Regions from separate parts of the Streptomyces sp. NPDC046881 genome, predicted to be linked through region 1. Evidence: riboswitches for the same ligand, from Rfam matches in the RefSeq annotation. Region 1 holds a riboswitch; each other region holds the start of a gene.

What was found. Region 1 has a riboswitch for cyclic di-AMP ahead of ABZ923_RS03615 (transglycosylase SLT domain-containing protein). Riboswitches for the same ligand answer to the same signal wherever they lie in the genome.
Positions count from the first base shown of each region.
Region 2: linked by a shared signal. The riboswitch ahead of ABZ923_RS32355 (M23 family metallopeptidase) and the one ahead of ABZ923_RS03615 (transglycosylase SLT domain-containing protein) in region 1 are both predicted to bind cyclic di-AMP.
Region 3: linked by a shared signal. The riboswitch ahead of ABZ923_RS14420 (M23 family metallopeptidase) and the one ahead of ABZ923_RS03615 (transglycosylase SLT domain-containing protein) in region 1 are both predicted to bind cyclic di-AMP.
Region 4: linked by a shared signal. The riboswitch ahead of ABZ923_RS28155 (transglycosylase family protein) and the one ahead of ABZ923_RS03615 (transglycosylase SLT domain-containing protein) in region 1 are both predicted to bind cyclic di-AMP.

Region 1 is NZ_JBEYXJ010000004.1:29,206-36,846, forward strand. It holds gene ABZ923_RS03605 (DUF2092 domain-containing protein) at 1-1,178, opposite strand, end outside; gene ABZ923_RS03610 (polyprenyl synthetase family protein) at 1,440-2,450, opposite strand; cyclic di-AMP (ydaO/yuaA leader) riboswitch at 3,037-3,216, shown strand; gene ABZ923_RS03615 (transglycosylase SLT domain-containing protein) at 3,222-3,701, shown strand; gene ABZ923_RS03620 (HAD family hydrolase) at 3,740-4,552, opposite strand; gene fahA (fumarylacetoacetase) at 4,894-6,111, shown strand; gene ABZ923_RS03630 (M56 family metallopeptidase) at 6,455-7,393, shown strand; gene ABZ923_RS03635 (GntR family transcriptional regulator) at 7,527-7,641, shown strand, end outside.
Region 2 is NZ_JBEYXJ010000097.1:4,776-12,416, reverse strand. It holds gene ABZ923_RS32365 (PrsW family intramembrane metalloprotease) at 1-446, shown strand, start outside; gene ABZ923_RS32360 (aldo/keto reductase) at 1,133-2,077, opposite strand; gene ABZ923_RS32355 (M23 family metallopeptidase) at 2,163-3,197, opposite strand; cyclic di-AMP (ydaO/yuaA leader) riboswitch at 3,205-3,373, opposite strand; gene ABZ923_RS32350 (PP2C family protein-serine/threonine phosphatase) at 3,619-4,800, opposite strand; tRNA gene ABZ923_RS32345 (tRNA-Met) at 4,925-4,998, shown strand; gene ABZ923_RS32340 (dihydrofolate reductase family protein) at 5,094-6,224, opposite strand; gene ABZ923_RS32335 (MarR family transcriptional regulator) at 6,320-6,832, shown strand; gene ribA (GTP cyclohydrolase II) at 6,954-7,580, shown strand.
Region 3 is NZ_JBEYXJ010000023.1:60,361-68,001, forward strand. It holds gene ABZ923_RS14405 (GNAT family N-acetyltransferase) at 1-1,759, opposite strand, end outside; gene ABZ923_RS14410 (HPr family phosphocarrier protein) at 1,938-2,219, shown strand; gene ABZ923_RS14415 (GntR family transcriptional regulator) at 2,407-3,093, opposite strand; gene ABZ923_RS14420 (M23 family metallopeptidase) at 3,292-4,047, opposite strand; cyclic di-AMP (ydaO/yuaA leader) riboswitch at 4,060-4,220, opposite strand; gene ABZ923_RS14425 (pitrilysin family protein) at 4,429-5,817, opposite strand; gene ABZ923_RS14430 (pitrilysin family protein) at 5,814-7,211, opposite strand; gene ABZ923_RS14435 (DNA topoisomerase IV subunit A) at 7,507-7,641, shown strand, end outside.
Region 4 is NZ_JBEYXJ010000072.1:25,850-33,490, forward strand. It holds gene ABZ923_RS28130 (nucleoside triphosphate pyrophosphohydrolase) at 1-26, shown strand, start outside; gene ABZ923_RS28135 (hypothetical protein) at 180-2,429, shown strand; gene ABZ923_RS28140 (cytochrome P450) at 2,426-3,712, shown strand; gene ABZ923_RS28145 (DUF899 family protein) at 3,706-4,389, opposite strand; gene ABZ923_RS28150 (transglycosylase family protein) at 4,682-5,755, shown strand; cyclic di-AMP (ydaO/yuaA leader) riboswitch at 5,939-6,114, shown strand; gene ABZ923_RS28155 (transglycosylase family protein) at 6,119-6,826, shown strand; gene eno (phosphopyruvate hydratase) at 7,124-7,641, shown strand, end outside.

The DNA.
Region 1 (7,641 bases):
TCCTTGGTCACCGCGCCGGCGTACACCTTGCCGTCGTCGGTGATCAGGGCGTTGACCAGGCGGGTGGAGAAGACCGTGCCCTTGCCGAACTTCCCGGAGACCTTGTCACCGATCGAGCCCAGGAAGCCGCCGAGGTCGCCGCCGCGGGAGCCGGTGGGCAGGCCGCCCTCGGCGCCGGTGTCGAAGGTGGCGACGGACGTCCAGCCCTTGCCGAGGACCTTCGGCCCGTCCTTGCCCTCCAGGCCGCCTGCGAGGCCCTCGCCGTGCTTCGGGGCGTGCCCGGGCGCCTCGGCCCCGTCCTTGTCCTCGGTGACCTTCGCGCCCTTGGGCGGGGTGAAGTCGAAGGTGGAGGCGGCCGGCTTGGCGAAGGACACCTGGGTGAAGCCGGCGTCGAGCACGGCGGCGCCGCCGCTCTTCGGGGTGAGCGTGAACTTCAGCGGCAGGCCCGTCTTCGCGTCGACGGCGATGCTGATCGCGCCGACCGTGGTGCCGGACTGCCTGGGCTGGATGAGCAGCTTGTAGGCGTCGCGCCCGGCGACCTGCGCGGTGCCGTCGACGGTGACGGACGTGGTGTCGTCCACCGACTTCAGGGCCTCGTCGGCGAAGTCCTTGGGGGTGGCCGGCGGCTCGGCCCGGTGGTCCTTGCCGGAGTCGGGCGTGGTGGAGTGGTGGACCTGGTTGCTCTTGCTGTCGTAGCCCCAGACGTCCTTGCCGTCGTGGATGAGGCTGTACTCGGCGCCGCTCTCCAGGAGGGACAGTTTCTGCCGGTCGGGGCCGTCGGCGGCGACGCGCAGGGTGTGCGTGCCGGAGACCAGTTCGGTGAGCTTGGCCTGCGGGTCGGCGGCGGAGTCGTCGCCGGAGCCGCCCCGGCCCTCGCCGGAGAGCAGGCCCTTCTCCAGGCCGCCGAGGTCGGGCAGGCCGAGGTCGGTGCTGACCTTCACGGTGCCGGACAGCTGCTGCACGTCCGACTTCGCGATCTTGTTGATGAGCTGCTGTGCGCTGATCTTCGGCAGGTCGGGGTCGCCGGAGTCGGCGAGCGCCGGGACCAGCCCGATCGTGGCCGCCGCCACTCCCACCACCGCGACCGGGACGGCGTACCGGGCGGCCTTGCGCCGACCGGAGCGCGGGTCCTCGTCCCGCGCGGAGCCCACTGCGTCGTCGGATTCGTACGGTGCCATGTGTGCCTTACCTCCGTCGTCGGCGGCGGCTGTCCTCACGCTGGTCCGCTGGTCCGCTGGTCCACCTGAGCCGCCATTCTCACCCGAATCGGTGAGGAGTGGTGATTTCCGTGGTTCCCATCTGACCAAATCGGCCGTGAGGAAGCGTCAGCCCTCGGAGCCAACTCCGTGTACGCCTGCGGTATGACACACGGCGGCGGCATCTCCACCCGACCCGTAGGGGTCGGGACGGCGCCGCCGCCCGTACGTGGTCCGGCCGGGTCAGCCGGCGCGGTGCACGACCGCGTCGCACAGCTCCAGCAGCGCGGCCTTGGCGTCGCACTCGCGCAGCGGGGCGAGCGCGGCCCGCGCCTCCTCCGCGTACCGCACGGTGTCCCGGCGGGCCTGCTCCAGCGCGGGGTGCGCGCGCAGCGCGGCCAGCGCCTCGGCGAGCCGGGCGTCGTCGCTGAGGTCGGAGTCGAGCAGCTCGCACAGCGCGACGTCCTCGGGCAGGCCCAGCCGGGCGGCGCGCTCGCGCAGCCGGAGCACCGGCAGGGTGGGGATGCCCTCGCGCAGGTCGGTGCCCGGGGTCTTGCCGGACTCGTGGGAGTCGGAGGCGATGTCCAGGACGTCGTCCGCGAGCTGGAAGGCGACCCCGAGCCGTTCGCCGTACTGGGTGAGGACGTCGACGACCGTCTCGTCGGCGCCGGACATCATCGCGCCGAACCGGCACGACACGGCCACCAGGGAGCCCGTCTTGCCGCCGAGCACGTCCAGGTAGTGCTCGACCGGGTCGCGTCCGTCCGAGGGACCCGCGGTCTCCAGGATCTGACCGGTGACCAGCCGCTCGAACGCCAGGGCCTGCACCCGGACCGCCTCGGGGCCGAGGTCGGCGAGGATCTGGGAGGCGCGGGCGAACAGGAAGTCGCCGGTGAGGACCGCGACGGAGTTGCCCCAGCGGGTGTTGGCGCTGTCCACCCCCCGTCGTACGGCCGCCTCGTCCATGACGTCGTCGTGGTACAGCGTGGCCAGGTGGGTCAGCTCCACCACCACGGCCGACGGTACGACGCCGGGCGCGTACGGGTCGCCGAACTGGGCCGCGAGCATCACGAGGAGTGGCCGGAAACGCTTCCCTCCGGCGCGTACGAGGTGCTGCGCGGCCTCCGTGATGAACGGGACCTCGCTCTTGGTGGCCTCGAGCAAGCCTTCCTCGACAGCCGCCAATCCGGCCTGGACATCGGCTTCCAGAGCCTGGTCCCGCACGCTCAGCCCGAACGGCCCGACGACGGTCACGAGGGGTCTCCTGTCTGCTGGTGTCTGCTGGCGATTACACGGTTTGTCGATAGGTCGCTGCCATCACTCAAGTCAGCGTATCCGGTCCCTGTTCGATCACCGATAGCGCCCACCGGTCCAGCCCGGGCGGTATCGGATCATGACCGACATAGGGGTGATCACATAATAAGAAGGGACATTTATCCCCTTAACAGTAATTCGGGCATTCCACCGCAACCTCTCCGCTCCTTTTTGGCCACCCCTTACTACGTCGCCCACTACGACAACGACACACCCCGTACCCCGGATTCCACCACCACCCCGACTTCCCTCCTCAATCCCCCTAATCCCCCATGTCTGATTTGAAGCAGTTTGCTATTTCGTGAGTTGGCTCACGTTCCCCCTCCACCCGACCCACCCTCAGAAGGCCCTGGGAGCCCTTGTCCTGTCGGCGAGTTGAGGATTGGCAACCGCAAAGGATCAAGCACCCCATACGGCATCGATCAAGGTCAAATCGCATGTTGTGTGAATCCGGTACTTGTTCCCGACATGTGCTCTCGCATACGTTCCGGGCCGTCGGGCGGACGCCGAATCCTGCCGCCGCCCGCGTAACCCATCGACGAACTCATTCGTACGGCAGGAGCGGGGGACCCAGGTAAGCCGCCAGGCCGGACGGCACACGCCGCACCGGTACGGCTCGGGGTGAAGTCGTGCCTCTTCCAGGGCACGGCCGGGCACCTCCCCGCCCGAACCCGACAGCTCACCTCGCAGGCGCCGGAGAGGAACACCCCTATGTCTGCTGCCGCTCAGCCCCGCCGCACCCGCCTCGTCCGCGCCCTCGCCGCCGTCGGCACCGGCGTCGCCGTCCTCGCCCTGCCGCTGATCGGCGCGACCGGCGCCTCCGCGGCCACCGGCACCACCACGACGGCCGCCACCACCACCGCCGGATACCCGAACAACCTGGACGGCTGGATCCGCGAGTCGCTCGCGATCATGGCCGAGAAGCACATCCCGGGCACCTACAACGGCATCTACCGCAACATCATCCGCGAGTCCTCGGGCAACCCGAACGCCATCAACCTCTGGGACTCCAACGCCGCCAAGGGCATCCCGTCCAAGGGCCTGCTCCAGGTGATCGACCCGACGTTCAACGCGTACCACGTCGCCGGAACGTCGTTCAACATCTACGACCCGGTCGCGAACATCACCGCCGCCTGCAACTACGCGGCCGCGCGGTACGGCTCGATCGACAACGTGTTCGGCGCGTACTGACCGGCCCGGGGCCGCGCCCGGCACCCCTGATGTCCCGGTCAGCCGGCCGGGAAGAGTCCTTCGAGGACGACGGCGACGCCGTCGTCCTCGTTCGACAAGGTGATCTCGTCGGCCACCGCCTTCAGTTCGGGATGCGCGTCGGCCATGGCGACACCGCGCGCGGCCCAGTCGAACATCGGGATGTCGTTGGGCATGTCGCCGAAGGCGAGGGCCCGGTCGGCACCGATCCCCAGCCGCTCGGCGGCCAGCGCCAGCCCGGTCGCCTTCGTCACCCCGCTCGGCTGGAGCTCCACGGTGCCGGGCCCGGACATGGTGACCGTCGCCAGCGAGCCCACCGCCGCGCGCGCCACCGCCGCCAACTCGTCGTCCGACAGGGTGGCGTGCCGCAGCAGCACCTTGCTGATGGGCTCCGTCCACAGGTCGTCGCGCCGGCCGACGCACACCGCGGGCAGCGTCGGATGGGGCATCCGGTAGCCGGGCTCGATCAGCGTGAGCCCGTCGACGCCGTCCTGGTCGACCGCCGCGTAGACCTGCCCCACCTCCGCCTCGATCTTGCCGAGCGCGGTCTCGGCCAGCTCCCGGTCAAGCCGGACCGACCACAGCAGACGGTCGGTCCCGGCGTCGTAGACCTGTGCCCCCTGCCCGCACACCGCGAGCCCCGCGCAGCCGAGGTCCGCGAGCAGCGCCCGTACCCGCGGCGCCGGGCGGCCCGTCACCACCAGGTGCCGGGCACCGGCCCGCGCCACCCGCGCGAGCGCGGCGAGCGACCGGTCGGAGACGGTGTCGTCGCCGCGCAGCAGCGTCCCGTCCAGGTCAGTGGCGATCAGTGCATATGCCGGGGTGGGTGCCATGATCAGAGAATACGGACACCGCACCCCGCCGACTCACCTCTCGATCCACGCACTTACGTGCTGCCGCGCCCCAAGTCGCGTGCACAGCAGGCCCGATGGCGAACCCTCCGCGACTCCCCGGCTCAACCGTGGGCCGTGGCCGGGCGCTTGGGCAGCGCGTGCAGACCGCCGGCGCCGGCCTGCACGGGCACTCTTCAGACGACTCTTCCGACGCTGTGCGAGCAACCTGTCGAGCCTCGCGTGAGGCACTGCCCAAGACATGCGGGTGGGACGTAACGTGTGGCCCGACCACATGGAACGCAGTGCCATGCATGGCCCGGATGAGAGTGAGGCAGCACCCCATGCCCCCCTTCGACGTCCCCGAGGGCGACCCCTTCGGTCCGCACAACCTCCCCTATGGCGTGTTCTCGCCCTCCGGCAGCACGGAGCGGAGGATCGGTGTCCGCCTCGGGAACCACGTCCTCGACGCGGGCGCCGCGGCCGCCGCGCTCGGCTCGCCCCACCAGGCGGTGCTCGCCCGGCCCACCCTCAACCCGCTGCTGGCCGCCGGCCGCGCCACCTGGTCGGACGTGCGGCGTGCCGTCACCTCCTGGGTCACGGACCCGGCGCACCGCGAGGCCGTCGAGCCGCTCTTCCACCCCCTGTCCGAGGTGACCCTGCACCTGCCCTTCGAGGTCGCGGACTACGTCGACTTCTACGCCTCGGAGAACCACGCCCGCAACGTCGGCCAGATCTTCCGCCCGGACGCCGAGGACTCCCTCACCCCCAACTGGAAGCACCTGCCGATCGGCTACCACGGCCGCTCCGGCACGGTGGTCGTCTCCGGCACGGACGTCGTACGGCCCTCCGGGCAGCGCAAGGGCCCGGGCGACCCCGCGCCCGTCTTCGGCCCCTCGGTCCGGCTGGACATCGAGGCCGAGGTCGGCTTCGTCGTGGGCGTACCGTCGCGGCTGGGCAGCCCGGTCGCGCTCGGCGACTTCCGGGAGCACGTCTTCGGGCTGTGCCTGCTGAACGACTGGTCCGCGCGGGACATCCAGGCCTGGGAGTACGTCCCGCTCGGCCCGTTCCTCGGCAAGTCCTTCGCGACCTCGGTGTCGGCATGGATCACCCCGCTGGAAGCACTGGAGCACGCGCGCGTGGCGCCCCCCGAGCGCACCCACCCGCTGCTGCCCTACCTGGACGACTCGGCGCCCGACGCCGAACCCGACGGCTACGACCTGCGCATCTCCGTCGCGATCAACGGCCATGTGGTCTCCGAGCCGCCGTTCTCCACCATGTACTGGACCGCCGCCCAGCAGCTCGCCCACATGACGGTGAACGGCGCCTCCCTGCGCACGGGCGACCTGTACGGCTCGGGCACGGTCAGCGGCCCCGCCGAGGACCAGCGCGGCTCGCTGCTGGAGCTGACCTGGAACGGCCGCGATGCCCTCGAACTCCCCGACGGCAAGCGGACCTTCCTGGAGGACGGTGACGTGGTGACGCTGTCGGCATGGGCCCCCGGCGCGGACGGGCGCCGGGTCGGGCTGGGCGAGGTGACCGGGCAGATCGTGGCGGGGTGACCCGCGGGCTGGCGGTGCCGGAGTCCCTCCGGGCTGTGCACCGAGGTCGGCGCGCGTGGCGGCCTTCGGGCTGCGCCCGCCGGCATCGGCGCGCGCGTGGCGCCGCGGAAATCGGCCACGCGCGCGTGCCGGTGCGGGCCGGCACCGTCGGGCACCCGGACCCGTCCGGTCCGCCCACGCGCGCGTGCCGCGGTGCGGCGGGATCGTCGCCGACACCTGACTCGGGGCGCCGGTCTTCGTCATACTGACGGGGACACGCACCACGCGCGAGCCGCCGCCGCGTGACGCGTGCCCCGCACCACCGACACCGCACACCTCTCCGACCAGGAACCGGAGCCCCGGCATGACCGTCTGCCTGCTCCTGCTGAGCGTCGTCGCCCTCACGGCCGCCGTACCGGCGCCGCGCGCGCTGACCCGTGCCGCCTGGCCCGAGCGGGACCCCGTGGTGGCGCTGTGGGTGTGGCAGTGCCTGGTCGCCACCGTCCTGCTGTGCTGCCTGACCGCGCTGGTCCTGGGCGCGGCGGCCGTCTTCCACACCGTCCGCGACCGCGTGTTCGCACCCGCACCGCCCGCCGTCACCGCCGCCTACGACCTGTCCACCGCGCCGGTGTGGGCCGCGGTGCTCACCATGCTGCTGGCCTGCGGGGCGGCCTGGACGACGGCGATGCTGGCCCGGGAACTCGTCGAGGCCCGCCGCAGCCGCGGCCAGGCCCGGGCGCACCTGCGCGAGCGCGCCCCCGAGCTGCCGGCCGGACTGCCCGCGGCCCGCGGGCCGATGCTGGTACTGGAGGACGAGTACCCGGACGCCTGGTGGATGCCGGGGCACCCGCCGCAACTGGTCGTCACCACGGGAGCGCTGCACCGCCTCACCGATCTCCAGCTGGACGCCGTCCTCACCCACGAGCGCGGACACGCCCGCGCCCACCACGACTGGCTGCTGCACCTGTCCACCGCGCTCGCCACGGGCTTCCCGCGCGTGCCGCTCTTCGCCCACTTCTGCGACCAGACGCACCGTCTGGTCGAACTGGCCGCCGACGACACGGCGTCCCGGCGCTGCGGGCACCTCACCACGGCCCTCGCCCTGATCGAGCTGAACCAGCACCGGGGCGTCCTCTCCTGCGACTCCAGCCGCCGCCTCCTGGGCGAGCGCGTCGACCGCCTGCTGGAGCCCCCGCCGCGGCTGCTGCGCCGGCACCGGGCCCTGACGACGACCGTGGCCGCGCTGGTGCCGCTGCTGCCCCTGCTGATCACGTTCGCTCCGGGGCTGACGGCACTGTCCTGACCGACCCCGCGGGGTGGCAGATCTTGCCCCACCGAACGAAAACGCCCAGCTCAGCGGCTTGCTCCAGATATCCGCAGCTGGCGCAACACTCCAGCAACACGCCATTTCCTACCGCGTAGGTATGGTTTCAGCCATGCCACCCACCGACCGCCCCCGAGACCATGCCGGGCAGGGCGCCGCGAGTACCGTCGCCGCCCACCGCGCACGGCGCCGGCTGCGTGCGGACCGGGCCCGGCAGCTCGCCGACC
Region 2 (7,641 bases), on a different contig from region 1:
CGTTCGCGCTGCTGACCTGGCTGGCGATCTGGACCCGGCAGCGGGAGCTGCGCACGGTGCGGGCGGAGCTGCCGGCGTATGTGCTGGCCGGGTGGCTGGGGCCGGCCGAGCCGTTCGCGCTCGGCTCGATGCGGGCGCGGCGGATGGCCCGGGACTACGCCCGGCACCACCACGGGCGCCCGGCGGCGCGGGAGGTCGCCCGGTACGAGGCGTACGCCACCTCGCTGGCCTTCCTGCGGCACCGGGGCCGGGCGGGGAAGGCCGGGGCCGACTTCGTCGTGCGGGAGCGGGAGCTGCTGGACGAGCTGTGGAAGCGCAGGCACGTGGCCCGGCCGGCCCTGGAGTACGCGAGCCGGGCCTCCGTACCGGCGCCGACGCACTGGCAGCCGGCGCCCTACGGGTATCCGGCGATGCCGTACGCCGCGTACAACCCGTACCGGACGTAGCCCCGGGGCCGACGGGGCACGGCACGCCGGCCCGGGCCACCGCAAAGCCAAGGACCGTCGAGAGCACGGCACCGCCAGACCGGGCCGTCCGGGTGCGAAGGGCCGACACGGCCGTGGCACCGCCGGACCGAGCCGTCCCGGTGCGAAGGGCCGACACGGGCGCGGCACCGCCAGACCGGGCCGCCGCAAACCCAAGGACCGACGCCGGCGTGGCCCCGGCAGACCCGGCCGCCCCGGTGCGAAGGACCGACACGGCCGCGGCACCACCAGACCGGGCCGCCGCAAACCCAAGGACCGACGCCGGCGTGGCCCCGGCAGACCGGGCCGCCCCGGTGCGAAGGACCGACACGGCCGCGGCACCACCAGACCGGGCCGCCGCAAACCCAAAAGCCGACGAGGGCGCAGCACCGCCAGACCCGGCCGCCGCCCCGGTGCGAAGGGCCGACACGGGCGCGGCACCGCCAGACCGGGCCGCCGCAAACCCAAAAGCCGACGAGGGCGCGGCACCACCGGATCGGGCGGTCCCGGTGCGAAGGGCCAGCGCCTCTCTTTCGGATCAGGGCCGCGCCAAACAGCTCAGGCCCGCGCCGAGCGGCCGCACTGCTGGCCGGCCCGGGCGGGGCCCCGGTGTCGCGGATGGTGGGCCTGCCGGGCCCCCGCGACATCGGGAGGATCCGGAGGGGCCCCTAGGCGGACGCCTCCGTCAGGTGGGCCACCTCGGTGTCCGTGAGGGTCAGCTCGGCCACGCCCAGCAGCGCCGGCAGCTGTTCCACCGTCCGGGCCGAGGCGATCGGGGCGGTGATCGTCGGCTGGGCGGCGAGCCAGGCCAGGGCGACGGTGGCCACCGGGGCCTCGTGCGCGGCGGCGACCTCGTCCAGGGCCGCGAGGACCTTCTGGCCGCGCTCGGTGCCGGCGTACTTCTCGGCGCCGCCGGCGCGGGCGCTGTCGACGGTCGTGCCGGGCCGGTACTTGCCGGTGAGGAAGCCCGAGGCGAGGGAGAAGTACGGGACGGCGGCCAGCCCCTCGCGGGCGGCGAGGTCCTGCAGCGGGCCCTCGTAGGTGTCCCGGGAGACCAGGTTGTAGTGCGGCTGGAGGGCGACGTAGCGGGCGAGGCCCTCGCGGTCGGAGAACTCCAGGGAGGCCCGCAGGCGCTCGGGGGTGATGTTGGACGCGGCGATCTGCCGGACCTTGCCGGCCTTCACCAGCTCGTCCAGCGCGCCGATGATCTCCTCGACCGGCACCTCGGGCTTGTCGAAGTGGGTGTAGTAGAGGTCGATGTAGTCGGTGTCCAGGCGGCGCAGGGAGGCGTCGGCCGCGGCCTTGATGTTGGCGGCGGACAGCCCCTGGTACTCCGGGTGCTGGCTGACCTTGGTGGCGATGACGACGTCGGAGCGGTTGCCGCGGGCCCTGACCCACTTGCCGATGATCGTCTCCGACTCGCCGCCCTGGTTGCCCTCGACCCAGGCGGAGTAGGCGTCGGCGGTGTCGATGAAGTTGCCGCCGGCCGCCGTGTAGGCGTCGAGGACGGCGAAGGAGGCCTGTTCGTCCGCGGTCCAGCCGAAGACGTTGCCGCCCAGGGCGAGCGGGAAGACCTCGAGATCGGAAGAGCCCAGTTTACGAAGTGACGTCATACGACAGCTCAACGCCGGTGACGGATGATCGCATTCCGCCACCGGCGTCGATTTCCCGCGAAGTGCCCCGCGCGGGGCGGGGACGTCAGGGGGTGAGGCCCTTGCCGCGCAGCCACGCCATGGGGTCGATCCCGGTGGCCTGGCCGCCGGGGTGGACCTCCAGGTGCAGGTGCGGGCCGGTGACGTTGCCGGTGGCGCCGACGCGGCCGATGACCTCGCCAGTGGAGACCTTCTGGCCGGCCTTGACGTTGATCGAGGACTGGTGGCAGAACCACAGCTCGGTGCCGTCGTCCAGGGTGAGGATCGTGCGGTAGCCGTAGGAGCCGGCCCAGCCCGCCTCGGTGATCGTGCCGCTGTGCACGGCCTTGATCAGGGTGCCGGTGGGGGCGGCGAAGTCCAGACCCGTGTGGTAGCCGGAGGACCACATCGAACCGGCCTGGCCGAACGTCGAGGTGATCGTGTACGAGGAGGTCGGCAGCGTGTACTGCTTGGCCAGCCGGGCCAGCCGCGCCTCCTCGGCCTTCTTCTCGGCGGCGGCCTCCGCCTTCTCCTTGGCCGCGGCGGCCTTGGCGGCGGCTTCCTTCTCGGCCTGGGCGGCGGCGTCGGCGGCCTTCTTCTCGGCGGCGGCGAGCGCGACGGCGGTGGCCTTGCTGTCGGCCTGGCCCTGCTGCTGCTCGGCCTGGGCCATGATCCGGTTGCGCAGGGCCTCGCCCGCGTCGGTGCCGTCCTCGGCGTCCGCGGTGGCCACGCCGACGCTGCTGAGCGTGGTGGTGGCCTCGGCGGCCGGGGCGTCGCCGGAGCCGTCCTCGAAGAGGGAGCCGACGGAGGGCAGGTCCGGAAGGGAGATGGAGACCGGCGGCTTGCCGGTGTTGGCGCTGGCCATGCCGCCCGCGCCGACCGCGGCCATGACGCCGACGCCGAGGACGGTGGAGCTGCGCGCGAAGCCGCCGCGCTGCTTGGCGACGCGGTGCCGGCCACGGACCGGGGCGACGGATTCCTCGGTCGGGTTCCACTCCTCCCAGGTGCCCTCCTCGGCGCGGTAGGAGCCGTAACCGAAGGTGTCGGTCTCGCGCTGAGCCGGTATGAAGGGGGCTTCTGGGGCAGGCCGGTTGGACGCCACGCGGGCGTACTCCTTTCCTTCCTCCGCCTACCGGGTTAGCTGACGGGTTCGGAGCAGGAAGGTCTCCTACGCGCGTATACCGGTCGTGGACTCGATGAGTTCACGACGGCATCCGCGTGATTCACCCCAAGGTGGTGGTTCCCCGGTTCCCTTGCGGGATTCGGCGCGTGCGCACGGAGCCGCCTCTGGTGACGGCTGGGACGACCGCGCTGCGTTATCGAACGTTAATAGACTTGCCAGTCACTTTCCAAGCCGTTCGGCTTGATCGTTAACGTTTTCACCGGCGGAGTTATCGCCCGCTACCCCGCCAAAACGGGCGAGTTGGCCGGACCTCGGAAGAGTTCAGCAGTCACTTCAGGTTTTGATGGTGACTCAGATGTTATGCGGAGGGCGCTCGTCCGGTCACCTTGGGTGACGAACGTCAGGGCCGTCGTACGGCGAGCAGCGCCATGTCGTCGGTCATGTCACCGCCGCAGTGCCGGCGCACCTCCGCGGCGAGCCGGCCGAGCAGCGCGGCCGGGCCGGGGAAGGTGCGCCCGGCGAGCCGCCGCTCGGGGTCGTAGAACCGGCCGTGGGCGTCCCGGGCCTCCGAGAGGCCGTCGGTGTGGAAGAGCAGGGTGGCGCCGCTCGGGAAGCAGGCCTCGGTGGCCCGGTCCCGCCACAGGCCCAGGTCGCCCATGCCCAGCGGGAGCGCGGGCTCGGCGGCGGCCAGGGTGCGCAGGGTGCCGTCGGCGTGCAGCAGCAGCGGCGGCGGGTGGCCGCGGTTGACGATCCGTACGAGCCCCTCGCCGTGCGGGAGTTCGGCGAGGACCGCGGTGGTGAACCCCTCGAGCGCGTCGATGCCGTCGCGGCGGGTGCCCTCGCGGGCCAGCGCCCGCTCCAGCCGCTCGGCCACCTGCTCCAGCGTGGCCTCCTGCTCGGCCGCCTCCCGGAACGCGCCGATCACCACGGCGACGGCGGCCACCGCGCCCATGCCCTTGCCGCGCACGTCCCCGACGACCAGCCGGACGCCGTGCGGGCTGTCCTGCACCGCGTACAGGTCGCCGCCGATGAACGCGTCCTGCCGCGCCGCCTCGTAGCGGGCGGCGATCTCGAAGCCGCCGATCCGTGCGGCGGGCTCGGGCAGGACGGCCCGCTGGGCGGCCTCGGCGATCTCGCGGGCGGAGGCGAGCTGCCGGTCCCCGCGCCGGACCACCCGGTTGATGGCGGCGGCCAGCAGGGCGACCGTGGCCACGGTGACCACGTCGGTGACGGTGCCCACGGTCGGGTGGGCACCGGCGTCGGTGTGCACGGCGTAGGCGGCGGCGAGGGACGCGAGGCCGGTGAGCACGGTGGTGCGCAGCGCGGAGAGGGGGGCGGCGGCCAGCGGGGCGGCGGTGAAGAAGGGGACCGGGGTGAAGGCCTCCGGGGTGAGCAGGCCGTACAGGACCCCGCAGCCGACGAGGAGCACGGGCAGCGCGCGGGCCAGGCCGCGCGGCCCCGGGCGGCGGCGGACCCGCACCGGCGCGGGCTCGGCGCCCGGCCCGGGGTCGGGCACGGGATCGCCGGGAAGCCGGCCGCCCGCCCTGACGTACGGGCTCTCCTCCACCTTTCCAGGGCGCACCGCGTGTCTCCCACATGTCCGACGTACCTCCAGGTTTCCGGGCCCCGGGACACCGGGCGACCCCTGTGGACCGAAAGGGGTGTGCGAGCGGTCCCGCGCATGGCGTACACTGGAGTCACAACGACGCGGGGTGGAGCAGCTCGGTAGCTCGCTGGGCTCATAACCCAGAGGTCGCAGGTTCAAATCCTGTCCCCGCTACTGAAGACTCAGGGCCCGGAATCCACTGGATTCCGGGCCCTGAGTGTTTCCGGCACACCCGGCTGCCGTGCCGTTCACGGCAGCCGGGCCGGCGCTCACAGCAGGTGGGCGTTCGGCGCCTTGGCGAGGTCCTCCAGCTCGGGCAGCACGACCACCTGCGCACCTCCGGCGACGAGGACCCCGGTCCCGTCGGCCGCGTGGACGAACGTGTCGGGTTCACGCCACGCGGTGACGACCCTGCGCACCCCCGCCCGCAGGATCAGCTCCGCGCAGGGCGCCGGCCGGGACGCCCGGCGGGCGCACGGCTCCAGACTGCTGTACACCGTCGCGGCGGCCACCCGCGGATCGGCCGGATCGATCTTGGCGAGCGCCGCCTCCTCCGCGTGCACCACCGGATCGGTCCCCTCCCGCGAGAACCCGCGCGCCAGCTCCGTCCCGTCGGCGGCCACCACCACCGCCCCGACGCTGAACGCCGTCTGCGAGGGCGGGCACTGCGCGGCCAGCTCGCAGGCGGTGCGCAGCCAGTGGCGGTCCGCGGCGGTGGGCAGCGGGCCGGTACCGGGGGCCGTCGGCACGTACCGCATGAGCACGACGTCCTCGATCCGGCGGGTGTCGAGCAGGCGGAGGCGTCCCGGCTGGTAGGCCCCCGGGCCGAAGAGGCGGGGCGCCGCGGGATCGCCGACGAACAGCGGGGCGAGGACCAGTTGGAGCTCGTCGCCGAGTCCCTGCTGGAGGAGCTGGGTGTGGACCGTGCCGCCGCCCTCGACCATCAGGCGTCCGACCCCGCGCACGTCGTGCAGGTGCTCCAGCAGGGCCCGCCAGTCCAGGGCGGGGCCGAGCGGGACGACGTCGGCGGTGGGTCCGAGGAGGCGGGCGGCCCGTTCGGCGCCGCGGTCGGTGGTGTAGACGAGCTTCTCGCCGCCGGTGTGCCAGAAGTGGGCGGCCGGGTCGAGGTCGCCGGTGGCGGTGACGGTGACCTTCAGCGGGTACTCCGGCTCGCCCGCCGCCGTGCGGGCCGCGCGCCGCTCGGCCGAGTTCACCAGCAGACGGGGATTGTCGGCGCGGATCGTGCCGGCGCCGACGAGGATGGCGTCGACGGAGGCCCGTACCGCGTCGACCCGGTCGAAGTCGGCCGGGCTGGACAGCAGGAGCCGCTCGGGGCCGGTGTCGTCCAGGTAGCCGTCGAGGGAGACGGCGGCGGACAGCAGCACGTACGGCAGGGGCATCGGCGCGCTCTCTTTTCCGGAGGCGGGGGGCTGACAGGGCTTGTCGGGCGGCTGTACGACTTGGTTCAAGTTTGAAACAAACCTACACTGGCGGCATGACGACCCGCTGGCTCACCCCGGAGGAACAGCGCGCCTGGCGCGCCTACATCGCCGCCTCCCGCCTCCTGGAGGACGCGATCGACCGGCAGCTCCAGCAGGAGGGCGGCATGCCGCACCTGTTCTACACGGTGCTGGCCAACCTCTCCGAGGCCCCCGACCGGCGGCTGCGCATGACCGACCTGGCCGAGACGCTGAAGATCACCCGCAGCCGGCTGACGTACGTGGTGACCCGGCTGGAGCGGGACGGCCTGGTGCGCCGGGAGAACTGCCGCTGGGACAAGCGCGGCTCGCTCGCGGTGCTGACGGACGAGGGGATGGCCGTACTGGAGCGTACGGCACCCGGGCACGTCGAAGCGGTGCGTACCGCGCTGTTCGACCGGCTCACGCCGGAGCAGGTGGGGCAGCTGGAGGAGATCTGTACGGGGGTCGCGCGCGGGCTGCAGGGCGAGGGCGCCGAGTCCGGTGCGGGGGACGTCCCGTGGCGGCGCCGTTCGTCCTGTTCACCGTAGCGGGCCGGGTAGCCGCCCGGGTCCGGCTGAGCTGCGGCCTCAATTGCTTTAACTTTTAAGCAGCGATAGGGTCCCTGCGAAGCACTGCTTCAAATCTGAAGCAAACCTCGGAGGTACCCGCATGCCCGACATCCCCGCCGCCACCCCGCGCGCCCGCGTCCGGGTACCGCTGCGCTTCGCCGACGGCTACGGCGCCGACGCGGAAGTCGTCACCTTCCACGGCCTCACCGACGGCCGGGAGCACCTCGCCCTCGTCCTCGGCGACCCCGGCCCGGTCCCGCTGGTGCGGCTGCACTCCGAGTGCCTGACCGGTGACGTCTTCGGTTCGGCCCGCTGCGACTGCGGTCCGCAGCTGCGCGAGGCCGTCGAGCGCATCGCGACCCGCGGCGGCGTACTGCTCTACCTCCGGCAGGAGGGCCGCGGCATCGGCCTCTACAACAAGCTCGACGCGTACGCCCTCCAGGACCAGGGGCTCGACACCTACGAGGCGAACGCCGCCCTCGGCCTGCCGGAGGACGCCCGCGACTACACGGCCGCCGCGCAGATGCTCACCGCCCTCGGCGTCACCGAGCTGGACCTGCTGTCCAACAACCCCGACAAGGCCGGGCAGCTGCGCTCCCTGGGCCTCGCGGTCCGTGACCGGGTGCCGACCGGCGTCTTCCCCACCGCCCACAACGTCCGCTACCTCCGCGCGAAGGTCCTCCAGACCCAGCACACCCTGCCCCTGGCGGAACTGACGGCGCGCTAGCCGACGGGGACCGCGCGTCGCCGGCGGGCTGGGGGTCACCCCCGACGGGGGCCGCGTGCAG
Region 3 (7,641 bases), on a different contig from region 1:
GTTCGGCGTCGCCCGGGGAGCCCTCCCCGATCGCGGGGATCGCCGTGACGACGACGGCGTCGTTCGTGCCGTCGGCCAGCGCGGCGGCGAGCGCCCGGTGGAAGTCCTCCGCGGTCGCCCCGGTCGTCAGGTCCACGGGCCGGGCCGGCCGCAGCCCCTCGGCCAGACACCGGTCGTACGTCAGCACGCCCAGCGACTCGGAGTTGCCGAGGATGGCCACGCGCGGGCCCGCGGGCAGCGGCTGGCGCGCGAGCAGCAGTCCCGCGTCGACCAGTTCGGTGATCGTGTCGACCCGGATCACGCCGGCCTGCCTGAGCAGCGCGGAGACGGTCGCGTGCGGCAGCCGGGTGGCCCTGACCGCGTGGCCCTGCGGTGCCGTGCCGGTCCCCTGGACCACCACGAGGGGCTTGGCCGCCGCCGTCCGCCGGGCGAGGCGGGTGAACTTGCGGGGGTTGCCGATGGACTCCAGGTACATGAGGACGACGTCGGTCTCGGGGTCGTCGTACCAGTACTGCAGGACGTCGTTGCCGGAGACGTCGGCGCGGTTGCCCGCGGAGACGAAGGTGGAGACGCCGGTGACCCCCGTGACGCCTCCGCCGCGCCGGTGCAGCCGGGACAGCAGGGCGATGCCGATGGCGCCGGACTGGGCGAACATGCCGATGCGGCCGGGGCGGGGCATCTCGGGGGCGAGCGAGGCGTTCAGCCGGACGTCCGGGGCGGTGTTGATGAGCCCGAAGGCGTTCGGGCCGATGATCCGCATGCCGTACGCGCGCGCGGCGCGGACCAGGGCCCGCTGCCGTTCACGCCCCTCGGGGCCGCTCTCGGCGTACCCGGCGGAGAGCACGACCAGCCCCTGGACGCCGTGTTCGCCGCACTCGGCGACCACGGCGGGCACCTGCTCCGCCGGTACGGCGACGACGGCGAGGTCCACGGGCCCGCCGATGTCCCGCACCGAGCGGTGCGCGGGCACCCCGTCGACCTCCTTGAGGTCCTCCGGGAAGAGCTGGTTCACGGCGTACAGACCGCCGGTGTAGCCCGCGTCGCGGATGTTGCCGAGGACGCTGCGGCCCACCCCGCCGGGGGCGCGCCCGACGCCGACGACCGCGACCGAGCCGGGCGCGAGGAGCCGTCGTACCGAGCGGGCCTCGGCGCGCTGCTCCCGCGCGCGCTGCACGGCGAGGGAGCGGTCGGTGGGTTCGAGGTCGAACTCCAGGCGGACGACGCCGTCCTCGAAGCTGCGCTTCTGGGTGTAGCCGGCGTCCGTGAACACCTTGATCATCTTGGTGTTGGCCGGCAGCACCTCGGCGGCGAAGCGGCGGATGTCCCGCTCGCGCGCGACGGCGGCGATGTGCTCCAGCAGGGCGGAGGCGACCCCGCGGCCCTGGTGGGCGTCCTGCACGAGGAAGGCGACCTCGGCCTCGTCGGCGGGCGCGGAGGCGGGCATGCCGTCGGCGCCGATGCGGTCATAGCGTACGGTGGCGATGAACTCGCCGCCGATGGTGGCCGCGAGTCCCACCCGGTCCACAAAGTCGTGGTGCGTGAAGCGGTGGACGTCCTTGGCGGAGAGCCGTGGGTACGGCGCGAAGAAGCGGTAGTACTTCGACTCGTCCGAGACCTGCTCGTAGAAACTGACCAGGCGGTCGGCGTCATCAACGGTGATGGGCCGGATGCGTGCGGTGCCCCCGTCACGCAGCACCACGTCCGCCTCCCAGTGGGCGGGGTACTGGTGCCGGTCCTGCCGGTCCGCCGAGGTCTGCATGGGCCCCAGAGTACGGCTCGCGTACGACAACGGCGCGGGGCAGTCTGTGGAGGACGGAAAGCCGGACCGAGGCCGCGGTCCGGCCCCACGGCGGAAGGGGACGGACGTCCTCTCCGGGCACGCTTCACGATATGGGAAACTGGTCTAGACAACCCTGAACACCGAAGGGCAGCAACACATGGCTGAGCGCCGCGTCAACGTCGGCTGGGCCGAGGGCCTCCACGCCCGCCCCGCCTCCATCTTCGTCCGAGCCGCCACGGCCGCAGGCGTCCCGGTGACGATCGCCAAGGCCGGGGGCAACCCCGTCAACGCGGCCTCCATGCTCGCCGTTCTGAGCCTGGGCGCCCAGGGCGGCGAGGAGATCGTCCTCGCCTCCGACGCCGAGGGTGCGGACGCCGCACTCGACCGGCTGGCCAAGCTGGTCTCCGAGGGCCTGGAGGAGCTGCCCGAGACCGTCTGAGCGAGCACCGCACAGAGCGCCGGAGCCGCGTTCGCCTTTCGGGGCGGCGCGGCTTCGCCGTTTCCGCGCGCCCCGGGCCGTCGATTTACCGGGCGCCCGGAAAACGGCATGAATTACCGCACCATGAATTCCGGGCAGCAGAGAAGACCCCGCCCGGAATAACTCCTCTTTGTATACGGCGCCCGTGTTAATGCCGCTGGCCCGACATGTTTACGGCTTGTTGCGAAGTCCTCACACGTTCCGTGGCGCCGGAAAAGCGCAGCCGGTGCGCGCCCGTCGCGCGCTCGGCGTGCAGCGCGGTGAGCGCCCGCGCACGCTCGGCGTCCCCGCGCGCCACCGCGTCCACGATGGCTCCGTGCTCCGTCCAGGACTCCAGCGGGCTGGCCGGCGCCTCCACCGTGTACATCCAGGCGATCTTGTGCCGCAGCTGGGTGAGCATCGAGGTCAGCGACGGGCTCCCGGAGGCCTGGGCGAGTGTCTCGTGGAACCAGCCGCCCAGCGAGCGCAGATCCTCGCTGCCGCCCCGCCTGGCCCGCTCCTGGCCCAGCCGGACCAGGCCGCGCAGCACCTTCAGATGGGCCTCGGTGCGCCGCTGGGCGGCCCGGGCGGCACCCAGCGGCTCCAGCAGCATCCGCATCTCCAGCAGGTCGGCGGCCTCGTGCTCGGTCGGCTCGGCCACGCACGCGCCCGCGTGCCGGCGCGTGACCACGAAGCCCTCGGCCTCCAGGGTGCGCAGCGCCTCGCGCACGGGGACGCGCGAGACGCCGTACCGGCGGGCCAGGACTTCCTCGGTGAGGCGGCTGCCGCGCTCGTAGACGCCCGCGACGATGTCGTCCCGGACAGCGGTGCACACCGAGTGCGCCGGAATACGCATGACCGACCTCCGCCTTAATCCCCGTGAAACGTCGACGATGGACGCGTGTTCCGTGACTCTATTCCAATGAGCCGGAATTTCCGACGGCGAGCCCTAATCCATGGATATTTTTTGGTCAGCGGATCCGGCGGACACTGCGAAAAACGGCGAAAGCCCCGGCTCGGTGAGCCGGGGCCTCGGAGGGTCGTGCGCGGGACGTCAGAGGTTCACGCCGTGCTTGCGGAGGTAGGCGATCGGGTCGATGTCCGAGCCGTACTCGGGGCTGGTCCGCGCCTCGAAGTGCAGGTGCGGGCCGGTGACGTTGCCGGTGGCGCCGGACAGGCCGATCTGCTGGCCCGGAGCGACCTTCTGGCCCACCGTGACCCCGATGGACGACAGGTGGCCGTACTGCGTGTACATGCCGTCCGCCATCCGGATCACGATCTGGTTGCCGTACGCGCCGCCCCAGCCGGTGGAGACGACCGTGCCGGAGCCCACCGCGTGGACGGCCGTACCGCTGGCCGCGTGGAAGTCGATGCCGGTGTGCGAACCGGAGGACCACAGGGAGCTGCTGGCCTGGTAGCCGGTGGAGACGTACGAGTGCGCGATGGGGGCGACGAAGGTGTTCAGCAGCTTGCGCTCGGCCTCGCGGGCGGCGCGGGCCTTGGCCGCGCGCACCTCCGCGGCCCGCTTGGCGGCGGCCTTCGCCGCGGCCTCCTCGGCCGCCTTCAGCTCGGCGGCCTGCTGCTGGGCGGTGGCCTGCGCGTCGATCTGCTCGGGGACGTCCTCGGTCACGGTGAGGACGGGGACGAGGCCGGTCTGCTCCGTGGAGTTCTCGGCGGCGAGCGCCGGGGAGGCGGCGAGGGTGCCGATCACGCCGGTGGTGGTGAGGGCCGCGACGCCGGCCGCCTGGGCCGTGGTCCGCTTGACCCGGCCGGGCTTGCGGTGCTTCCCGGTGGCGCACATGAACGCCATGAAGTGACTGGTCCTTTCCTTCCCTCTCGCCTACCGGGTTAGCTGACGGGTTCGGAGCAGGAAGGTCTCCTACGGGCCCCCTCGCAGCCGCGCGGGCGCCCGATTCACCCCAGGGACGGTGGGTCCCCGGCTCCCCTGGCTCGCGCCGTACGGGGACTCGGCGATGACTGTCCGGTGCCGCGGGTGCGGCGCACTGCCTGACGAACAGCCCGGACGACGCTACGGCGACGCGCTTTCAATCCTCAAACGCAGCCGGGATTTTGTAGCGCATCCCACAGGGCAGACAGGCAACCTCCGCCCCAAAACGGGCATCTGAGGGACCGAGTGGAACAGCTGGGCCCTGACGACCCGTAGGTCGCCAGGGCCCACGCGCGCGTGCCGTTACTCGGCCGCCACCACGGTCACTTCACCGATGCCGAGCGCCTCCACCGGCGCCTTGATCCGAGCCGCGTCACCGACGAGGACGGTCACCAGGCGGTCCACCGGGAACGCGTTCACGACGGCCGCGGTGGCCTCCACCGTGCCCGTGGCGGCCAGCTGCCGGTACAGCGTCGCCTGGAAGTCGTCGGGCAGGTGCTGCTCGACCTGGTCGGCCAGCGTGCTCGCGACGGCCGCCGCGGTCTCGTACTTCAGCGGCGCCACGCCGACGAGGTTCTGCACGGCGACGTCCCGCTCGGCGTCGGTCAGACCCTCCGCCGCGACGGTCCGCAGCACCTTCCACAGGTCCTCCAGGGCCGGGCCGGTGTTGGGCGTGTCCACGGAGCCGCTGATGGCGAGCATCGCCGCGCCCGTGCCGTCCGGCGCGGACCTGAGGACCTGCCCGAAGGAGCGCACACCGTAGGTGTAGCCCTTCTCCTCGCGCAGGACGCGGTCCAGGCGGGAGGTGAGGGTGCCGCCGAGGCAGTACGTGCCGAGCACCTGGGCGGGCCACACCCGGTCGTGCCGGTCAGGGCCGATCCGGCCGATGAGCAGCTGCGTCTGGACGGCGCCGGGCCGGTCCACGATGACCACGCGCCCGGTGTCGTCGGCGGTCACCGGCGGCACCGGCCGGGGCTCGCCGGGGGTGCCGGTCCAGGCGCCCAGGGTGTCGCCGAGCAGCCCGTCCAGGTCGGTTCCGGTCAGGTCGCCGACGACGACCACGGTGGCCGTGCCGGGCCGCACATGGCGGTCGTAGAAGGCGCGTACGGCCCCGGCGTCGATCTTCTCGACCGTCTCCTCGGTGCCCTGGCGCGGCCGGGACATGCGCGAGGTCGCCGGGAACAGCTCCTTGGAGAGTTCCTTGGCGGCCCGCCGGGCGGGGTTGGCCAGCTCGTGCGGGATCTCGTCCAGGCGGTTGCGGACCAGCCGCTCGACCTCGCTCTCGGCGAAGGCGGGCGCGCGCAGGGCGTCGGAGAGCAGCCCGAGGCCCTTGGCCAGGCGGGAGGCCGGGACCTCCAGGCTGAGCCGGACGCCGGGGTGGTCGGCGTGCGCGTCCAGGGTGGCGCCCGCGCGCTCCAGCTCGGCGGCGAACTCCTCGGCGGAGTGCTTGTCGGTGCCCTCCGAGAAGGCCCGCGCCATGATCGTGGCGACGCCGTCCAGGCCGGCCGGCTCGGCGTCCAGCGGCGCGTCCAGCAGCACCTCGACGGCGACGACCTGCTGGCCGGGGCGGTGGCAGCGCAGCACGGTCAGGCCGTTGTCGAGCGTGCCGCGCTCGGGGGCCGGGAACGCCCAGGGCCTGGCCTCGCCGGGCTGCGGGCGCGGGTGGAAGTCCATGGTGGCGAGCTCGGTCACTTGGCCGTCTCCTCGTTCTCGTTGCCGGCCTCTACGGTGGCTTCCTGCTCCGGGTCCTCGGGGACCCGGGCGTCCTCGACGGACTGCGGCGGGGACTTCGGCTCGTAGACGAGGACCGCGCGGTTGTCGGGCCGCAGGCGGGCCCCCGCGACCTCCTGGACCTCCTCCGGGGTCACCTGCAGGACGCGCTGGACGGCGGTCAGGGCGAGCTGCGGGTCGCCGAACAGGACCGCGAACCGGCACAGTTCGTCGGCGCGGCCGGCGACCGTGCCGAGCCGGTCCAGCCACTCGCGCTCCAGCTGTGCCTGGGCGCGCTCCATCTCCTCGGGGGTGGGGCCCTCCGCGGCGAACCGGGCCAGCTCCTCGTCGATGGCGGTCTCGATGACCGGCACCTCGACGTCGCCGGAGGTCTTCACGTCCAGCCAGCCCATGGAGGGCGCGCCGGCCAGGCGCAGCAGGCCGAAGCCCGCCGCGACGGCCGTACGGTCGCGGCGCACCAGCCGGTTGTACAGGCGGGAGGACTCGCCGCCGCCGAGGATCGTCAGCGCGAGGTCGGCCGCGTCGCACGCGCGCGTGCCGTCGTGCGGGAGCCGGTAGGCGGCCATCAGGGCGCGCGCCGGGACCTCCTCCACGACGACCTCGCGCTTCTGCTCGCCGATGACGTCCGGCAGGGAGCCGTCGCGGGGCGCGGGCTTGCCGTCGTGGGACGGGATGGAGCCGAAGTACTTCTCCACCCAGGCGAGGGTCTGCTTGGGGTCGATGTCGCCGACCACGGAGAGCACCGCGTTGTTCGGCGCGTAGTACGTGCGGAAGAACTGGCGGGCGTCCTCCAGGGTGGCCGCGTCCAGGTCCGCCATGGAGCCGATCGGCGTGTGGTGGTAGGGGTGGCCCTCCGGGTAGGAGAGCGCGGTCAGCTTCTCGAAGGCGGTGCCGTACGGCACGTTGTCGTAGCGCTGGCGGCGCTCGTTCTTGACGACGTCCCGCTGGTTCTCCATGGACTCGTCGTCCAGGGCGGCCAGCAGGGAGCCCATGCGGTCGGCCTCCAGCCAGAGCGCCAGCTCCAGCTGGTGGGCGGGCATGGTCTCGAAGTAGTTGGTGCGCTCGAAGCTGGTGGTGCCGTTGAGCGAGCCGCCGGCGCCCTGGACCAGCTCGAAGTGGCCGTTGCCCTTCACCTGCGCGGAGCCCTGGAACATCAGGTGCTCGAAGAGGTGAGCCAGGCCGGTACGGCCCTTGACTTCGTGGCGGGAGCCGACGTCGTACCAGAGGCAGACCGCCGCCACCGGGGTCAGGTGGTCCTCGGACAGCACCACGCGCAGACCGTTGGCCAGGCGGTGCTCGGTCGCTGTCAGGCCCCCGGAGCCTGCCTCGGCTGTGGTCGTGTGACCCATGGGCATGTACGTCCCTTCGCGAGCGGAGGCGGTTGATGGAAACCGCGGTTTTCCTGCCGTTCCTGCCACTGTATGCAAAGCGATCGGGGCCTCGGCGAAGTTCCCGCGGGGCGTACGCCCACAGCGGATCGCGTAGCCTGCGTCGGACTCCGCTCCGCCGGTCCGGCGAGCCCCCCGGACCGGGTGGTGGCACGGGTTGTCGGTGCCTAGGTCCACAATGGTCCGCGTCAGATCCGTCAACCGCTTCAGCAGCACGAGCGCCCCGTAGGCGAGCGACCAGATCAGAAGGAGCCAGGCAGCGATGGCCCGCCGCAGCACGAAGACCCCGCCGCCCGACGATTCGTTCGAGGAGAGGATCCTCGACATCGACGTCGTGGACGAGATGCGTGGCTCCTACCTCGAGTACGCGTACTCGGTCATCTACTCGCGCGCCCTG
Region 4 (7,641 bases), on a different contig from region 1:
GCGACGGCGGGAGCGGGGCCGAGTGAGCGACGGCGCGTGCGGCAGCTGAGGGGAAGGAGGGGGAAAAGGCAGTCGGGAAGGAGGTGTCGGGAAGGAGCGTCGGTCTCCTCACGGGACGTCGGAACGCCGGCGTCAGTACCGTTGGCGTAGAGCGTGACGGCGATGCGTTGGGGGCTTGCGTGGGGCTGGATCTGACGGGCGTGGGGGCCCAGGTGCTCGTGGCGGGGCTGCGCTCGGTGGAGTGGGCGGGGGTGCGTGACCGGTTCGCGGAGTGGTTCCGCAAGCACGACGCCCCCGCGTTCGCGGCCAAACTCCCCTCCGCCCGGCTGTCCGCCACCAGCGTCTCCGGGCTGGAGGAGCGGACCTGGCGCAACCGTCTGGTCAGCACGCTCCTGTTCGCCCTGGACGGGGAGGCGGCGGAGGAGCAACTGCGCGAGCTGATCAGGGAGAGGGGCGAGGTGTTACCGGAGGCGGAGCAGAGCCCGGCCCGCCCCGCGGACCACGTCGATTTCCGCAACGGCACCTTCCACGGGCAGGTGGTAGGCGTCCAGATCCAGCACGCCTACGGCGGCCCGCAGGCCTTCGCCGGCACCGGGCCGGCCGACTGGCCGACGGCGACCGAGCTGGAGCCGCTCGCGCACGGGGTGCGGCCGGCCCGGCGGGTGAAGGGGCTGCCGCAGCTGCCGCCCTACGTCGAGCGGGAGGCCGACGGCGCCGTCGGCACGGCGCTGGCGGACGGCGGGCTCGTGGTGGTGCTCGGGGAGCCGTTCGCGGGCAAGTCGCGCACGGCGCTCGCGATCCTGGCGGCCGAGCTCCCGACGGCCCGGGTGTATGCGCCGGACGCCGGGGCGGACCTGCGCGGCCTGCCCGACATGCTGCGCGGCGCGGCGGAGCACCACGTGCTGTGGCTCGACGACCTCGACGGCCACCTCGGGGACGGCGGGCTGGAGCCGCGGCTGCTGGCACGGCTGGCCGGCCTGGGAACGGTCGTACTCGCCACCTTGCGGGAGGACGCCTACGACGAGTACCGGCAGACCCCGCGCGGCCGGGTGCTGGACCTGGCGCAGATCGTGGAGCTGCCCCGCGAGTGGACGGACGCCGAGCGGGCCCGCGCCGCCGCGTCGAAGGACCCGCGGCTGACGGAAGCCGCGGGGGACTGCGAGGCGGAGGGGATCGCGGCCCACCTCGCCGTGGAACCGCCGCTGTGGGCGGACTTCCGGCGCGCCCGGCGCAAGCACCCGCGGGGACAGGCGCTGGTGCGGGCGGCGATCGACCTGGCGCGCTGCGGCCTGCGCGGACCGCTGCCGCAGGACCTGCTCGAAGAGGTGGCCGAGGGCTACGGGCCGGCGGCCGGGACGCAGACGGAGACGGTCGAGGAGGCCCTGGAGTGGGCCGCCAGGGAGCGGTACGGGGTGCTGCCGCTGCTGCGGCGCGTCGGACCGCGGGCCTGGGCGGCGGCGGGGCCGCTGGTGGGCGCCGCCCGGCACGACGAGGAGTATCCGCCGGTGGACGGCGCGCTGTGGCAGCGGGCGCTGGACGTCGCGCGGACGGGCGAGGGGCACGACGCCGGGCTGGTGACCACCCTGGCGGGCGCCGCGTTCGAACGGGCCGTCCAGGCGGGGGACCGGCAGGCGATGTACCGGCTCGGGCTGCTGGAGGAGTACGAGGGGCACCGGCAGGAGGCCGAGGCCTGGTTCCGCAGGGCGGCCGGGGCCGGGGTGGCCGAGGCGGCCGGCCGGCTCGGACGACTTCTGGCGGAGCGCGGGGAGGGCAAGGAGGCGGAGCCGTACCTGGAGCGGGCCGCCGAGGCCGGGGACGGCCGGGCGGCGACGCTGCTCGGAAAGCTGCTGCGCGACCGCGCGGCGAAGTGGCTTCGGGCGGGGGCGGCCCGGAAGGACCCGGAGGCCGTGCACCTGCTGGCCGATCTGCTGATGACGAGCGGCGGGGCCGACCAGTTGTGGGATCTGTACCACACGGCGTCGGCCGCGGGACGGACCGAGGTGGCCCGGAGCATCGGCATGTGGCTCCTGGTGTGGAACCACCGCATCGCCGGCCAGGCCTGGCTGCGCCGCGCGGCGGACGCCGGGGACGAGGAGGCCGCCGACATGCTCGAGCACGCCGAACGGCCGGACACGCTGGAGGACGCCTTGAGCTACTTCGAGCCCAGCGCCCTCTACCCCTTGGACCGCGCCCACTACGGGGCCGTGCTGGAGGCCGCGGGCCGCACGGAGGACGCACGCGACCACTACCGCGTGGGCTACGAGCAGGGTGACGCCTACGGCGCCTACCGCCTGGCCGTCCTGCTGGAGGAGCAGGGCAGCCGGGAGGCGGCGCGTGGCTGGTACCGCAAGGCCGCCGAGCTGGGCCACCCCGCCGCCCTGAAGGCGCTCGGCGAGGTGCCCGCCGGGCCGGATACCGTCAGGGAGTGACCAACGAGCCCGGCCCCCCGACCGCCCCCGCCCTCTTCACCTGGGAGTTCGCCGCCGATCCGTACCCCGCCTACGCCTGGCTGCGCGAGCACGCGCCGGTGCACTGGACGCGGTTGCCGAGCGGTGTCGAGGCGTGGCTGGTCACCCGGTACGCCGATGCCCGGCAGGCGCTGGCCGACCAGCGGCTGAGCAAGAACCCGGCGCATCACGACGAGCCCGCGCACGCCAAGGGCAAGACCGGCATCCCGGGTGAGCGCAAGGCCGAGCTGATGACGCACCTGCTGAACATCGACCCGCCGGACCACACCCGGCTGCGCAGGCTGGTCAGCAAGGCGTTCACCCCCCGCCGGGTCGCCGAGTTCGCCCCCCGGGTGCAGGAGCTGACCGACGGCCTCATCGACCGGTTCGCGCAGAGCGGCTCGGCCGACCTCATCCACGAGTTCGCCTTCCCGCTGCCCATCTACGCCATCTGCGACCTGCTCGGCGTCCCGCGCGAGGACCAGGACGACTTCCGGGACTGGGCGGGCATGATGATCCGGCACGGCGGAGGCCCCCGGGGCGGGGTCGCCCGGTCGGTGAAGAAGATGCGCGGCTATCTCGGCGAGCTGATCCACCGGAAGCGGGAGGCGCTGCCCGCCGTGCCCGCGCCCGGCGAGGACCTGATCTCCGGCCTCATCCGGGCCTCCGACCACGGCGAGCACCTCACCGAGAACGAGGCCGCCGCCATGGCCTTCATCCTGCTGTTCGCCGGCTTCGAGACGACGGTCAACCTCATCGGCAACGGCACCTACGCCCTGCTCACCCACCCCGGGCAGCGCCGCCGGCTGCAGGAGTCCCTGGCCCGCCACGAGACCGGCCTGCTGGCGACCGGCGTGGAGGAACTCCTGCGCTTCGACGGCCCGGTGGAGCTGGCCACCTGGCGGTTCGCCACCGAGCCGCTGACCATCGGCGGGCAGGACGTCGCGGCGGGCGATCCGGTGCTCGTCGTCCTCGCCGCCGCCGACCGGGACCCGGAGCGGTTCGCCGACCCGGACGTGCTGGACCTCGCCCGCCGCGACAACCAGCACCTCGGGTACGGGCATGGCATCCACTACTGCCTGGGCGCGCCGCTCGCCCGCCTGGAGGGCCAGACCGCGCTCGCGACCCTGCTCACCCGGCTGCCGGACCTGCGGCTCGCCGCGGACCCGGCGGAGCTGCGCTGGCGCGGCGGGCTCATCATGCGCGGCCTGCGCACCCTGCCGGTGGAGTTCACGCCGGTCGGCGGGGACGGCGGCGGTCAGTAGTCCAGTTCCGCGAACCACTCGCCCCGGCCGCCCGGCGTCAGGTCGAGCAGGTGCCAGACGGGGCAGAGGAGGTCGATGCCGCGCTGGTCGACGTCCTCGGCCATGCGGGGGCGGGCGGAGTAGAAGTGGCGGACCGTGCCGTCGGCGTCCCGGGTGAAGACGGAGACCGTGGAGTCCTGGACGCCGTCCGCGTCCTCGCTGCCCAGGTCGTACTTGAAGGTGCTGTCCCCGCAGCTCAGCAGGCGCAGCCGGGACCAGCCGCGGGTGCGGGCGTGCTGCCGCAGGACGGGCGGGTCGGCGGCGGCCACGACGACGAGGTCGGCGTTCTGGGCGAGGTGGTGGGCGATGCCGTTGTAGCCGTCGATCCACAGGGTGCACATCGGGCACGGACTGGTCTGCCGTTTGCCGTACATGAAGTGGTAAACGATCAACGGCCGGCCGGGGCCGGTGAACAGCCGGCTCAGGGTGACCTCGCGCACCGGGGTGTCGCCCGCGTCGAGGTCGGCGGGGCCTTCGAGGAAGACGTAGTCGTCGACCTCGGGGCCCGGGGGAAGCGCCCTGCGCCGGGCCGCGACTTCTTCGCGGTGGCGCATGAGGTCGATCTCGGCGTGGCGGAGTTCCTCGCGGGCGGCGAGGTACTCCGCGGACTCGCCGGGAAGTCGGGTGTGCCGGAACATCGTGGTCCCTCCTGGCTGGGAAGCCCCCCAGGTCATGTCGGGTCCATGGTTCCGGTTGCCGCCCCGGCCCGCGGTGCGACGGCGCCGTTCCCGACGGGTGACGGCGGGGTGTGGGAGCGAATGGTGACGGCCCCTCAGCCGGAAGATGACAACATCTCAACTCTGTGATCTTCACGTGATCTGCGCGGCATGAACTTGTGACAAGTGATCGTCTGCCGATACGTTCACCCATCAGCGCGGCGACCGGCTCCATCCGCCGCGCCGGCTCTGCTGTCGCTCGAAAGGCTTCTGCATGCTCTCCGGGAACGGTCGACACCGTCGCCCCCGCCAGGCCCCCGCCCTCCTCGTCGCGGCCGGCGTGACCGGCTCCGCCATCGCCATCCCGCTCCTCGGCGCGGCGAGCGCCAACGCGGCCGACGGCACCACGTGGGACAAGGTGGCCGAATGCGAGAGCGGCGGCTCCTGGAGCGCGGACACCGGCAACGGGTACTACGGCGGCCTGCAGATCTCGCAGGACGACTGGAACGCCTACGGCGGCGGCCAGTACGCGGCCAGCCCCGACCAGGCCAGCCGCAACCAGCAGATCGCCGTCGCCGAGAAGATCCTCGCCGACAAGGGCACCTCCCCGTGGGCCACCTGCGCCCTGCTGTCCGGGCTGACCACGGGCTCGGGCTCCTCCGTGGACGTCGACACGGGCGTCGGCGGCTCCGGTGACACGGACGGTTCGGGCGACTCGTCCGGATCGACCGAGAAGTCCGATACATCCGGCAACTCCGGCTCCTCCGACGCCTCCGAGGGCTCCGGCCCGTCCGGTCGGCCGGACGCGTCGCCCTCCACCGGTGCCGGCTCCGACGCCAACTCCGGCTCGGGCTCCGGCTCCTCGTCGGACGCGACCGCCGAGCCGGGCGGGAAGCCGGACAAGGGTGCCGGTACGGACACCGGCTCCAAGGGGACCAAGGGCCCCAAGTCGGACAAGTCCGCCTCGCCGGACGCCGGAGACTCGCGGGGATCCGCCCCGACGGCCACCCCGGGCACCGGTGCGGCGGACAACCCCCAGCAGGCCGCCGGTTCCTGGAGCCTGGTCGACACCGGGGCCCTCAGTGGCGGGCGCCACCGCGGGGCGAGCGCGGACGAAAACGTGACGAGCGGTCAGGAAGTCACCTCTTCCGGACGGCACGCAGCGCGCGAAACGGACACGTACACCGTCCGCGAGGGCGACACCCTCGCCTCCATCGCCGACTCCCTTGAGGTCGACGGCGGGTGGCACGCGCTCTACGTCGGCAACAAGAAGGCCATCGGGGCCGACCCGAACCACATCAGCGCCGGTCAGACCCTGGAAGTCGAGGGCGAAACCGACGCGAAGTAGCCGGAGTTGACGCCCCACTTAGCGCCTTAATGTCCGGTTTGGCGAAAGTGTGGGATGAGTCTCAGAAGCCCTGATCGTCTTTGAAATTCCGCGGATCGCGTGTCTACGGTCGAGGCCGCTCGTCACCACGAGCCCCGGCAGTCGCAACGCCGAATCCTGCCAGCGGTTGCCCGGGAACAGTCGTCGCGTCAAGCGCCGTAGGCAGGAGCGGGGGACCCAAGGTAAGTGCCGGGCCCGGCAGTTGACTGCCGGACCGGCTGGGGGTGAAGCCGCGCCACCCGCGACAGCGGGAGCGCGGCCGGGCAACTCAACCGGCCCGAACCCGACAGCTCACCTCGCAGGCGTCGGTGAGGGGATCGATCCATGCTGTTTACCGGCAAGGGCAAGCACCGTCGTCCGTCCAAGGCCGTTCGCGCCATCACGCTCGCCGGTGTCACCGGTGCCGCCGTCGCCGCCCCGCTGATGGCGGCCGGCAACGCCTCCGCCGCCACCTCCGCCGAGTGGGACAAGGTCGCCCAGTGCGAGTCCGGCGGCAACTGGTCCATCAACACCGGCAACGGCTACTACGGCGGTCTGCAGTTCTCCGCCTCCACCTGGGCCGCGTACGGCGGCACCGCCTACGCCCCGCAGGCCAACCAGGCCAGCAAGGCACAGCAGATCGCGGTCGCCGAGAAGGTCCTCGCCGCGCAGGGCAAGGGCGCCTGGCCGGTCTGCGGCACGGGCCTGTCCGGCACCCCGTACAACGGCTCGGCGCCGAGCACCTCCTCGAACTCGGGCAGCGGCACCGGCACCACCACCACCCGCTCCACCGAGCAGCAGAGCGCCTCCCGCTCCGCGGAGCGTCCGGCCGCGAGCGCGAGCAAGGGCCAGAGCAAGACCGTCACCACCCCGACCGGCAAGAAGGTCAAGAAGGGCGACGGCGAGTACAAGGTCGTCACCGGCGACACGCTCAGCACCATCGCCCAGAAGCACCACGTGCAGGGCGGCTGGAAGAAGCTGTTCGAGCTGAACAAGGACATCGTCGAGGACGCCAACCTGATCTACCCGGGTCAGCAGCTGCACCTGAAGTGACACCCGGCTGCCGGCCGGATCACCGGGCCCGCACATCCGTGCGGGCCACCCTGAAGACCCCCGTGCGGGCCACCCCCCGGTCCCCACGGGCTCCCCGCCCCGGTGCGTGTTCCCCCGTACGCACCGGGGCGGGGTTTTTTCATGCCTCCCGCCACCCCCTTTGTTTCAGGCGGGAACAAAAGGTAGCGTCGCCTTGTCCACGGGACGGTCGGTCGGTGGCCGACGCCCCCGGGACGGTTAGGCTCTAGGCGCAAGGCACACCAGCCCCGCACTTCCAGCGTCACATCCAAGAAGGAGATGCTCGTGCCGTCCATCGACGTCGTCGTAGCCCGGGAAATCCTGGACTCCCGAGGCAACCCCACGGTCGAGGTCGAGGTCGGCCTCGACGACGGCAGCACGGGTCGTGCCGCCGTTCCGTCCGGCGCCTCGACCGGCGCCTTCGAGGCCATCGAGCTCCGCGACGGTGACCCGAACCGCTACCAGGGCAAGGGCGTCGAGAAGGCCGTCCTCGCCGTCATCGAGCAGATCGGCCCGGAGCTGGTCGGCTACGACGCCACCGAGCAGCGCCTGATCGACCAGGCCATGTTCGACCTGGACGCCACCGACAACAAGGGCTCCCTCGGCGCCAACGCCATCCTCGGCGTCTCGCTCGCCGTCGCCCACGCCGCCTCCGAGGCCAGCGACCTGCCCCTGTTCCGCTACCTGGGCGGCCCGAACGCGCACCTGCTGCCGGTGCCGATGATGAACATCCTGAACGGCGGCTCGCACGCCGACTCCAACGTGGACATCCAGGAGTTCATGATCGCCCCGATCGG